One region of the Ensifer sp. MJa1 genome, then DNA from elsewhere that is predicted to be linked to it. Evidence: riboswitches for the same ligand, from Rfam matches in the RefSeq annotation. Region 1 holds a riboswitch; the other holds the start of a gene.

Region 1 (5,772 bases):
GACACCGCCAAGGTCCTGTCGCGTTATGTCGACGCCATCATGATCCGCACCACGGATCATCGTCGCCTGCTGGAGCTGGCCGAACACGCGACGGTTCCGGTCATCAACGGCCTGACCGACGACACCCACCCCTGCCAGATCATGGCCGACATCATGACCTTCGAGGAACACCGCGGGCCGGTGAAGGGCAAGACGATCGCCTGGACCGGCGACGGCAACAACGTGCTGCATTCGCTGATCGAGGGCTCCGCGCGCTTCGGCTACCGCATGAACATGGCCGTGCCGCTCGGCTCCGAGCCGCAGGACAAGATCCTCAACTGGGCGCGCAACAACGGCGGCGAGATCCTGTTGTGCCACGAGGCTGAGCAGGCCGTTGCCAACGCCCATTGCGTGGTGACGGACACCTGGGTTTCGATGAACCAGGAACACCGCGCCCGCGGCCACAACGTCTTCCAGCCCTACCAGGTGAACGAAGCGCTGATGAAGCACGCGGCGTCGGACGCCCTGTTCATGCACTGCCTGCCGGCGCATCGTGGCGAGGAGGTCACCGACGAGGTGATCGACGGGCCGCAGTCGGTGGTCTTCGACGAGGCCGAGAACCGGCTGCATGCGCAAAAGTCGATCATTGCCTGGTGCATGGGCCTCGTCTGATCCGTCTGCCGGCGTGACCCCGAGAGCGGCGGAAGGCTTCGGTGTCTGGAGCGTTGGCGCGTGCCGACGGCGCAATGCGCCGGCACGCGGCGCCGGTCACTATTGACATTGCCGGCATGCGACACGATTTAGGCGGCATACGGGCGCTCCTGCCAGGGCAGTGAGGCGCAAACCGTCTGGGCGATGCACGTTGCTGCGGCGAACGGCGCATGCCCGGTGGACAATCCGTTCATCGCGGGATCAATTGAGACAGCGGGCATGTTGCACCGGGGGGACAGGACTGTTCCGGGCGCAATCTGGTTGGCTGAGCAAGGAGCAAGACATGAGTGACATGACGCCAGGGCTTGGTGAATTCGACTTCGCCGGTGACGATCACGTCGTGCCGTTCCAGGTGGAAGGCCTCGACGTGCGTGGCCGCGCAGTGCAGCTTGGCCCGATGCTGGACGCAATCCTGGAGCGCCACAACTATCCGCTTCCGGTCGCGCGTCTCGTTGCCGAGACCGTCGTGCTTACGGTCCTGCTCGGCACGTCGCTGAAATTCGAAGGCAAGCTGATCGTCCAGACGCAGGGCGACGGCCCGGTCGACCTGGTCGTTGCGGATTTCGCGACGCCGGACCGGGTGCGCGCCTATGCCCGCTACGATGTGGACGCTTTGGCAGTTGCCGAAAAGGACGGGCGTACCCGCTCGCACGAGCTGCTCGGCAAGGGCGTTCTGGCCTTCACCATTGACCAGGGCGCGCACACCCAGCGCTATCAGGGCATCGTCGCGCTTGACGGGGCGACGCTCGAGGAAATTGCCGGCGTCTACTTCCGCCAGTCGGAACAGATCCCGACCAAGGTCAGGCTCGGCGTTGCCGAACTGCTCGATCGTGACGAAAGCGGCAAGCCGCGGCATCGCTGGCGCGCCGGCGGCATGGTCGCGCAGTTTCTGCCGGAAGCACCGGAGCGCATGCGTCAGCCCGATCTTTCGGGCGGCGACGGCGACAGTGGCGAAAACGTCTTCGAAGACGATGATCTCTGGGCGGAAGCCAAGGTGATGGTCGAGACGATCGACACGGACGAACTGACCGACCCGATGGTTGGAACCGAGCGGCTGCTTTACCGCCTGTTCCACGAGCGCGGCGTGCGCGTTTACGAGCCGCAGGCGGTCTATGATCGCTGCAGCTGCTCGCGCGAGAAGCTGCAGTCGGTGCTCGCCAATCTCGACGCGGCTGACCTCGAGAGCACCATCGACGATGGTGAGGTCAAGGTCACCTGCGAGTTCTGCTCGACGACCTATCGGTTCGAAGCGAGCGAAGTGCGTCCGCAGCAAAGGGCCCTTGGTCGGGATCCGGTCGGTCCGGGACCAGGGTACCTATAGGTCACACAACAGCAAAAACGGGACGTGGGCGGTCATCCGCGCGCGTCCCGTTTTCATTTGGATTGGCGTACTCTGCGAACGAATGCCTGCTCGCATCTGTCGTCAGGTGCCCTAGTTCAGCGTGCGCACCAGCCCGGGTGAATCGAGCGAGAAGGCCGGAATGGCGACGTTGAAGGTCTCGCCGCCCTCCGCTTCCATGCTGTAGTGGCCGAACATCACGCCCGACGGCGTGTCCAGCGGGCAGCCGGAGGAATATTCGTAGGTATCACCGGGATTGAGCAGCGGCTGTTCGCCGATGACGCCGGGGCCGCTGACCTCGTCGACCTGCCCGTTCTCGTCGGTAATGTGCCAGTAGCGGGTCATCAGCCTGACGGCCGCGTCGGAATGATTGGAGATAACGATGCGGTAGCCCCAGACATAGCGGCCGTCGTCGGGATCCGACTGCTCTTCGAGATAGTACGGCTCCACCGTAACTTCTATGTCGCGGGTCAAAGCGCGATACATGGGCAACACCTTGCTTCAGGTCTTTCAGGGTATTCTACAGCAAGATGGTTTCGTCAAGAATAACGGCAAGATTGTGCGAACCCATTCTGGGGCAACGCCTTTCAGTAGCCCGATCGGGTTTCGATCGGCCCCGATCCCTTTGGATTCTATGTGATTGGGGCCTGATTTTGTGATCGCGAGAAGCGATTGGCGGCCGCCGCCGGTCGCGGCGGCCGTATTCGTTCGTGTCAGGCTTTGACGGCCTTGAGCGCGCGGGCGAAATCCTCGACGACATCCTCGCTGTCCTCGATGCCGGCGGAGAAGCGCACGGTACCGGCCGAGATGCCGAGCTCCTCGCGAGCCTCGTCGGTCAGGTTCTTGTGCGTGGTCGTTGCCGGATGGGTGATCAGGCTCTTGCTGTCGCCAAGATTGTTGGAGATGCGGACGATCTCCAGCGCGTTTTGCAGCGCGAAGGCTGCGTCCTTGCCGCCCTTGAGTTCAAAGGCGACGAGGGTGGAGCCGCCGGTCATCTGTTTGGCGATGATGTCGGCCTGCGGGTGATCCTTGCGGCCGGGATAGATGACCTTGGCCACCTGCGGCTGCTCGGCGAGGAAGTCGGCGACGCGGCGCGCGGTTTCCGTCTGTTGACGCACGCGCAGCGGCAAGGTCTCGATGCCCTTCAAAAGCGTCCAGGCGTTGAACGGCGACATCGCCGGGCCGGTGTGGCGGAAGTAGTCGTGCAGGTTCTCGTTGATCCATTCCTTGTCGGACAGCACGACACCACCGAGGCACCGGCCCTGGCCGTCGATGTGCTTGGTGGCGGAATAGACGACGATATGGGCGCCAAGCTCCAGCGGCTTCTGGAAGAGCGGCGTCGCAAAGACGTTGTCGACGACGACCTTGGCGCCGATCTGGTTGGCGAGCTTGGCCACACCGGCAATGTCGATGACTTCGAGCGTCGGGTTGGTCGGGCTTTCCAGGAAGAAGACCTTGGTGTTCTTCTGGATCGCCTTTTCCCAGTTGGCGAGATCGCGTCCGTCGACCAGCGTGCACTCGATGCCGTATTTCGGCGCCAGCGTCTCGACCACCCAGCGGCAGGAACCAAAGAGGGCGCGGGCGGCAACGATATGATCGCCGGCCTTCAGCTGGCAAAGGATGGCGGCGGAAACGGCGGCCATGCCCGATGCCGTGGCGCGCGCGTCTTCAGCGCCTTCCAGCATGCACATGCGCTTTTCGAACATGTCGTTGGTCGGGCTGCCGTAGCGGGCGTAAATGAAGCCGTCGGTCTCGCCCTTGAAACGCGCCTCGGCTGCCTCAGACGTGTCGTAGACGAAGCCCTGGGTGAGGAAGATCGCTTCGGAGGTCTCGCCGTGCTGGGAGCGGGTGGTACCGCCGTGGACCAGTTGTGTTGCGGGGCGCCAGTTTTTGCTCATGTGACGGTCACTTTCAAAACAAAAAAACCGGCCGCGAAAACGGGCCGGTTTGACACCCGGCCTTTTTAGCTACTTGTTTAACGTGGCTGCAAGCCGACCGGCCAAATCACCACGGGATAAAGCTTCAATACTGCTAGGGTGCGCTTGCGTCAATTCCCGGAGTTTGGTTTTGTCTCGCAACTGAAAAGAGGACTGCGATGGCCCGCAACACTGGGATTTTGGCCGACCGCGCGATCGCCGCGCTGTTCGAAACGGGACGCCTGAAGAGCGAGAGGCCGCTGGATGACGATCAGATCCAGCCGGCAAGCCTCGATCTGCGCCTCGGCGCCAAGGCATTTCGCGTCCGCGCGAGCTTCATGCCAGGTCCGTCGCACCTCGTCGCCGACAAGCTCGACCGGCTGAAGCTGCATGTGGTCGACCTGACCGACGGTGCGGTTCTGGAAACCGGCTGCGTCTACATCGTGCCGCTGGTGGAGAGTCTGGCGCTGCCGGAGGGCATGTCGGCCTCGGCCAATCCGAAGAGCTCGACCGGCCGCCTCGACATCTTCACCCGCGTCATCACCGATCGCGCCCAGGAATTCGATAAGATCCCGGCCGGCTACAGTGGTCCGCTCTATCTCGAAATCAGCCCGCGCACCTTCCCGATCGTCGTGCGCCGCGGCTCGCGCCTGTCGCAGATCCGCTTCCGCATGGGCCAGTCGCTGCTGTCGGAACAGGAACTGCTGGCTCTGCACGAGAGCGACGTGCTGGTGGCGAGCGACAAGCCCAATGTCAGCGGCGGCGGCATCGCGCTGTCGATCGACCTGAAGGGCACCGGGCCCGAGGGCCTGATCGGTTATCGCGGCAAGCATCACACGGCGGTCATCGACGTCGACAAGAAGGCGCAGCATGCGATCTTCGATTTCTGGGAGCCGCTCTACAGCCGTGGGCGCGACGAGTTGATCCTCGATCCGGACGAGTTCTACATCCTCGTTTCGCGCGAGGCAGTGCATGTTCCGCCGCTCTTTGCCGCCGAGATGACCCCCTTCGATCCGCTGGTCGGCGAGTTCCGGGTGCATTACGCCGGCTTCTTCGATCCAGGCTTCGGCCATGCGTCGGCCGGCGGCAGCGGCAGCCGTGCGGTGCTCGAGGTGCGCAGCCACGAGGTACCGTTCATTCTCGAGCACGGTCAGATCGTCGGGCGCCTTGTCTACGAACATATGCTGGAGCGGCCCGACGGCCTCTATGGCCTTGGCGTCGGCTCCAACTACCAGGCGCAGGGTCTGAAACTCTCCAAGCACTTCCGCGCCGAGTGACGGAAATCCCGGGAGCTTCGCGGCGATGTCGCGAAGGGTCCTTGACAGATCGCCGCGGTTCGGGAAATTTCGGGGGTATCGCGGGTGTAGTTCAGTGGTAGAACGCCAGCTTCCCAAGCTTGATGTCGTCGGTTCGATCCCGATCACCCGCTCCATTTTTTCATGAACGGAATGCTCCGTATCTCGCCCGACGAAGGGCTATGGTCTGTTGTCGCCGATCCGGCTAGTCTGGCGACACATGAATCGACCGCGGTTTGCAGCCGCTGACATTTGATAGGCGTCGGCCCGTTTCCCATGAGATTTTTCGCCCTGTTCGCCCTGTGCGCGTCGCTGATTGCAACCCCGCTTGCGGCACAGCCGAAGGATCTGCCCACGCTCTTCGACGCGCGCGAGCGTATCGCCAAGCCTGACCTCACGGGCCTTGCACGCCTGCGCTTCCTCACGACCGTCGACTTCCCGCCGTTCAACTTCATCGACCAATCCGGCAAGCTTTCCGGGTTTCACGTCGACCTGGTGCGCGAGATCTGCCGAGAACTCGAGATCGAAGCCA
Region 2 (5,772 bases), on a different contig from region 1:
AAATGCTGATCGAGATCGAAGTCACCGCCCTTCGCGGCTGAGACCTTCTCGCACCACCTCTCGTCAAAACGATTCCGATTTCGGCCAAGATGCGGTAGTCCATGGACTTCGCTTGCCAGACCTACGCTGAATCGGAAGACGCAAAATGCAATTCGAGGGCACCGCCGACTATATCGCCGACAAGGACCTGATGATCGCGGTCAACGCCGCGATCCGGCTGGAGCGGCCGCTGCTGGTCAAGGGCGAGCCCGGCACCGGCAAGACCGAGCTTGCTCGCCAGATTGCTGCGGCCCTTGATCTCGAGCTTATAGAATGGAGCGTCAAGTCGACGACCAAGGCGCAGCAGGGCCTCTACGAGTATGACGCCGTATCGCGCCTGCGCGACAGCCAACTCGGCGACGAGCGCGTCAATGAGGTCCGCAACTACATCCGCAAGGGCAAGCTCTGGCAGGCCTTCGAGGCCGAGCGGCGCGTGGTGCTCCTGATCGACGAGATCGACAAGGCCGACATCGAGTTTCCGAACGACCTGTTGCAGGAGCTCGACCGCATGGAATTCCATGTCTACGAGACCGGCGAGATGATCGGCGCCCGCCACCGGCCGATCGTCATCATCACCTCCAACAACGAGAAGGAACTGCCGGACGCGTTCCTGCGCCGCTGCTTCTTCCACTATATCCGCTTCCCCGACGCAGACACGCTCGCCCGCATCGTCGAGGTGCATTATCCCGGCATCCGCAAGACGCTGCTTTCGGCAGCCCTTGCGGCCTTCTACGACATCCGCCAGGTGCCAGGCCTGAAGAAGAAGCCATCGACCTCCGAAGCACTCGACTGGATCCGCCTGCTGGTCGCCGACGAGGTCGATCCGGCGGATCTTCGGGCCGACCCCAAGTCCATGCTACCGAAGCTGCATGGCGCACTGCTGAAGAACGAGCAGGACGTGCATCTCTTTGAACGCCTGGCCTTCATGGCGCGCCGCGACGGATGACGCCCGACGCCCACAAGGTCCTGATCTACGCCACCTGGCGAGATCAGCTGCTGGTCTTCGACGAGCCGGATTTCCCCGAGATCAAGCTGCAGGTGCCCGGTGGCACGATGGCACCGGGCGAGAGCCCGGAAGCTGCGGCGACGCGCGAGTTCGTCGAGGAGACCGGGCTGACGCCGTTGGAGCCGTTCACGCACCTCGTGATGCAGGACTATTCGTACCGGAAAGACGACAGGACCGTCTGCCATCGGCGGCACTATTTTCACGTTGCGCTTGCCGGAGAGCAGAAGGAAAGCTGGGTGCATCATGAAATGACACCCTTTGGCGGTGGTGGGCCGATCCGGTTTCGCTTCTTCTGGCTTGAGATCGAGGAGGCCAGCCACAGGCTCGGCTATGGGATGCAGGACGCTCTGCATCTGCTGCGGACTTGCCCCTCTCCTCGGATTTAACCCGAGGACTACCCCTCTCCCCGCAGGCCGGGAGAGGGGACGCGAACCACCCTTGGTCGCTACGAGACGATACCATCCGGCATCGCACCTGGCGCCGCGAGTGAGGACACCAATTGGGTGACGAGCAAGCGCCACGGATCCCCTTCTCTCCGCCCGCGGGAGAAGGTGCCGGCAGGCGGATGAGGGGCCGCTACCACCGCCCGAATCGTTTTTCTTGACCCTCACGCTCCTGTCGCGCTATCAAATTCCTCGTGGTGATTTGGCCGGCCGGCTTGCAGCCACGTTAAACAAGTCGCTAAAGGGCCGAGGAAAGTTGGATTTCCGAGGACCGGTCGCGATCAATCGCCGCCGGTTTTTTTGTATTGATCGAGTGAAGCCCATGCCCATCAAGATTCCCGATACGCTGCCCGCCTTCGAAACCCTCGTGCATGAGGGCGTGCGGGTGATGACCGAGACCGTGGCGATCCGTCAGGATATCCGCCCGCTCCAGATCGGGCTCCTGAACCTCATGCCGAACAAGATCAAGACTGAGATCCAGATGGCGCGCCTGATCGGCGCCTCGCCGCTGCAGGTGGAGCTGTCGCTGGTGCGCATCGGCGCCCACCGGGCCAAGAACACATCCGAAGACCACCTGCTTTCCTTCTACGAGACCTGGGAAGAGGTACAGGGCCGCAAGTTCGACGGCTTCATCATAACAGGTGCACCGGTCGAGACGCTCGAATACGAGGACGTCACCTATTGGGAGGAGCTGAAGCGCATCCTCGACTGGACCGAGACCAACGTGCATTCGACGCTCAACGTCTGCTGGGGCGCGATGGCGGCGATCTACCATTTCCATGACGTGCCGAAATATCCGCTGAAGGAAAAAGCCTTCGGCGTCTATCGCCACCAGAACCTCAATCGCTCGTCTGTCTATCTCAACGGCTTTTCCGACGATTTCGCCGTTCCGGTCTCGCGCTGGACCGAGGTTAGGCGCGCTGATATCGACAAGGTGCCGGGCCTCGAAATCCTGATGGAATCGAAGGAAATGGGCGTCTGCCTCGTGCATGAGAAGAAGGGCAACCGCCTCTACATGTTCAACCACGTGGAGTATGATTCGACCTCGCTGTCGGACGAATATTTCCGGGACGTGGATGCGGGCGTTCCGATCAAGATGCCGCACGACTATTTCCCGCACAATGATTCGACCCTGCCGCCGCAGAACCGCTGGCGTAGCCATGCGCATCTGTTCTTCGGCAACTGGATCAACGAGATGTACCAGACCACGCCCTATGATCTCGCCGAGATCGGTACAGGAAAGCGCTGACTGACCGATGTTCATCCCCTTCTTCCTCGAACTCAAGGCAGCGAAAGTCCCGGTCACGCTCCGGGAATTCCTCTCCCTGATCGAGGGGATGGAGGCGGGCATCGCCACATTCGACATCGAAGCCTTCTACTACCTGGCGCGCACGGCGCTGGTGAAGGACGAGCGCCATATCGACCGCTTCGACCGGGTGTTCCAGCACTGCTTCTCCGGTCTTGAGGCGGTCAACCCCATGGAAGCGGGCGAAGAGGCTGTCATCCCCGAGGACTGGCTGCGCAAGCTCGCAGAAAAACACCTGACCGAGGAAGAAAAGCGGATGATCGAGGCTCTCGGCGGCTTCGACAAGCTGATGGAAACCTTGCGCCAGCGGCTGCAGGAACAAAAGGGCCGGCATCAGGGTGGGTCGAAATGGATCGGCACCGCCGGCACCTCGCCCTTCGGCGCCTATGGCTACAATCCTGAGGGTGTCCGGATCGGCCAGGACCAGTCGCGCCATCGCCGCGCCGTGAAGGTCTGGGACCGGCGCGAATTCAAAGACTATGACGATACCGTCGAGCTCGGCACCCGCAACATCAAGGTAGCACTGAAGCGGCTCCGGCGCTGGGTGCGCCAGGGGGCTGCCGACGAACTCGACCTCTCGGGCACGATCCGCGCCACCGCCGAGCACGGCTATCTCGACGTGGTGACGCGCCCCGAGCGGCGCAATGCGGTGAAGCTCCTGATGTTCTTCGACGTCGGCGGCTCGATGGACGACCATATCCGCATCGTCGAGGAACTGTTTTCCGCGGCCCGTGGCGAGTTCCGCCACATGGAGCATTTCTACTTCCACAATTGCGTCTACGAGGGCCTGTGGAAGGATAATCGCCGCCGCCGCGCCGATATCACCCGCACGACGGAAGTGCTGCGCACCTATGGCGGCGACTATCGTGCCATCTTCGTCGGCGACGCCTCGATGAGCCCCTATGAGATCAGCCATCCCGGCGGCTCGGTGGAACACTGGAACGACGAGGCAGGGGGCCTCTGGCTTTCGCGTATGACGGCGCATTTTCCACGCTCGATCTGGATCAATCCCGTGCCCGAACAGCACTGGGCCTACACCCAGTCGATCGGCATGGTGAGAAAGCTCTTCGAAGGGCGGATGTTCCCTTTGACGCTTGCCGGTCTGCAGGATGCCACCAAACAACTATCGCGCTGAAATCACCCCGAAAATCTCGCAGCGCCGTGCATCTCCTCAGGTCGCCGTGGCGCTTTGGCTGGCGGCAGATTTTCGTCCTTGAATCGACGTCGATATAACGAGCGACATAGTAAGATTTTTGGTTGCCGCGCTTTCGGAAATGACGCAGGTTGCTGCCATCGCACCGCTGCATGTTTCCTTGGATCCTAACCGAACCAAGGGCAAAATGTGCAGCAATTCTAAAGCGTACAGCGACCTTTGCGCGTCTCGGGAGACGCGCGGCGCTGTAGAGGGGAGCAAGCGGTGAGCATGCATCAGAGCACGGAAATCTTCGGCCACCTGCCATCCGGCGAGCCGGTCCATCGTGTGGTGCTCACCGGCGGGGGGCTCACCGCCCATGTGCTCACCTGGGGCTCTGTCATCCAAGACCTGCGGCTCGAGGGCCATGAGCCGCCACTGGTGCTTGGCTTCACCGATCTTGAAAGCTACCTCGCCCATTCGCCCTATCTTGGCGCCACGCCGGGGCGCTGCGCCAATCGCATCGGCAATGGACGCTTTACACTCGATGGCAAGGCATACCAGCTCGAACTGAACGAGAAGGGCGTGACCCATCTGCACGGCGGCAGCGACAATATCGGTAAGCGCAACTGGACGATCACAAGCCAGACGCCGGACAGCGTGACGCTCACGATCACCGATCCGGATGGACGCGCCGGCTATCCCGGCAATTGTTCCGTTACCTGCACCTACACCCTGAAGCCTGGCGGCGTCTTGAGTGTCGTCTACGAGAGCACGACCGACCAGCCGACGCTCGCCAATGTCTGCCAGCACAGCTACTTCAATCTCGACGGCAGCGCCGACGCGCTTGGCCACGACATCATGATCGCCGCCGACCACTACCTGCCGACGAGCGACCTGCAGGTTCCGACGGGCGAAATCCTTGCCGTCGACGGCACCGTCTTCGATCTCAGGGAAATGACGCCGCTTCGCCGCCAGACCGAAGGCGAGCGCATCACTTACGACCACAACTTCTGTCTTTCGGACGAGCGCATGGCGAAGCACTCGGTGGCGTTTGCCCGCAGCATCAATTCCGGCGTCACGCTGGAAGTGCTGACGACCGAACCCGGCGTGCAGCTCTATACCGGTGCGAAGCTGAATACCCCCGTCCCCGGCCTCGGGGGCCGCCGCTACGGCCCCTTTGCCGGCTTCTGCCTGGAAACCCAGGTCTGGCCGGATGCGGCCAACCATGCCGGCTTCCCGAACGCAGTGCTTCGCCCCGGCGAAACACGCCGGCAGGAAACCGATTATGTCTTCATGAAGAGCTGAATGGGCGCGCGCGAGCGCGTTCGCATAGGCGGCCGGCAGCAAAAGAATGCAATCTCGGAAGGGGGCCTGACGGAGGTCAACGGAGAGATTTACCCCCGCATAACTCGACCGCGATGCGCGCTGCGCCCGACAACAAGCCATGAGAAATGCCTTGGCGGCAAACGCCGTTTCATTTCAAAAGGACTGCGAAATGAAGTGGTTGGGAGAAATTGGAGCGGGTGAGGCGATTCGAACGCCCGACCCCAACCTTGGCAAGGTTGTGCTCTACCCCTGAGCTACACCCGCTCATTAACCTCGGCCCGGGGGTAGTCGGTGGACCGTGGCGTCGGCGCTGTCTTGCGGCGACGGGCGGTATATGGCCTAAGCGATTTTGGAATGCAACAGGGAAATGACGAGAAATCGAATATTTTTTTTGGAGACCCCGCGCAAAGCCCGGAAATGCCGCGTTTTTGGCGAGCATCGCCGCCTGTGAGATTGCGCGCCGACGCGCTTCTCCCCTAAAGCAGGATCGAAAACGAACGCCCAAGGGATGAGAATC

Evidence for each region. Region 1 has a riboswitch for S-adenosylmethionine ahead of MKZ91_RS08540 (O-succinylhomoserine sulfhydrylase). Riboswitches for the same ligand answer to the same signal wherever they lie in the genome.
Region 2: linked by a shared signal. The riboswitch ahead of metA (homoserine O-acetyltransferase MetA) and the one ahead of MKZ91_RS08540 (O-succinylhomoserine sulfhydrylase) in region 1 are both predicted to bind S-adenosylmethionine.

What each region holds. Positions count from the first base shown of each region.
Region 1 covers NZ_JAKUMO010000004.1:325,647-331,418, reverse strand. The annotation lists gene argF (ornithine carbamoyltransferase) at 1-651, shown strand, start outside; gene MKZ91_RS08550 (Hsp33 family molecular chaperone) at 974-2,011, shown strand; gene apaG (Co2+/Mg2+ efflux protein ApaG) at 2,123-2,515, opposite strand; gene MKZ91_RS08540 (O-succinylhomoserine sulfhydrylase) at 2,743-3,927, opposite strand; SAM riboswitch at 3,972-4,050, opposite strand; gene MKZ91_RS08535 (2'-deoxycytidine 5'-triphosphate deaminase) at 4,125-5,222, shown strand; tRNA gene MKZ91_RS08530 (tRNA-Gly) at 5,303-5,377, shown strand; gene MKZ91_RS08525 (transporter substrate-binding domain-containing protein) at 5,517-5,772, shown strand, end outside.
Region 2 covers NZ_JAKUMO010000008.1:11,054-16,825, forward strand. The annotation lists gene MKZ91_RS12870 (RidA family protein) at 1-41, shown strand, start outside; gene MKZ91_RS12875 (AAA family ATPase) at 146-985, shown strand; gene MKZ91_RS12880 (NUDIX hydrolase) at 982-1,431, shown strand; SAM riboswitch at 1,673-1,750, shown strand; gene metA (homoserine O-acetyltransferase MetA) at 1,811-2,737, shown strand; gene MKZ91_RS12890 (vWA domain-containing protein) at 2,745-3,929, shown strand; gene MKZ91_RS12895 (aldose epimerase family protein) at 4,218-5,234, shown strand; tRNA gene MKZ91_RS12900 (tRNA-Gly) at 5,445-5,519, opposite strand.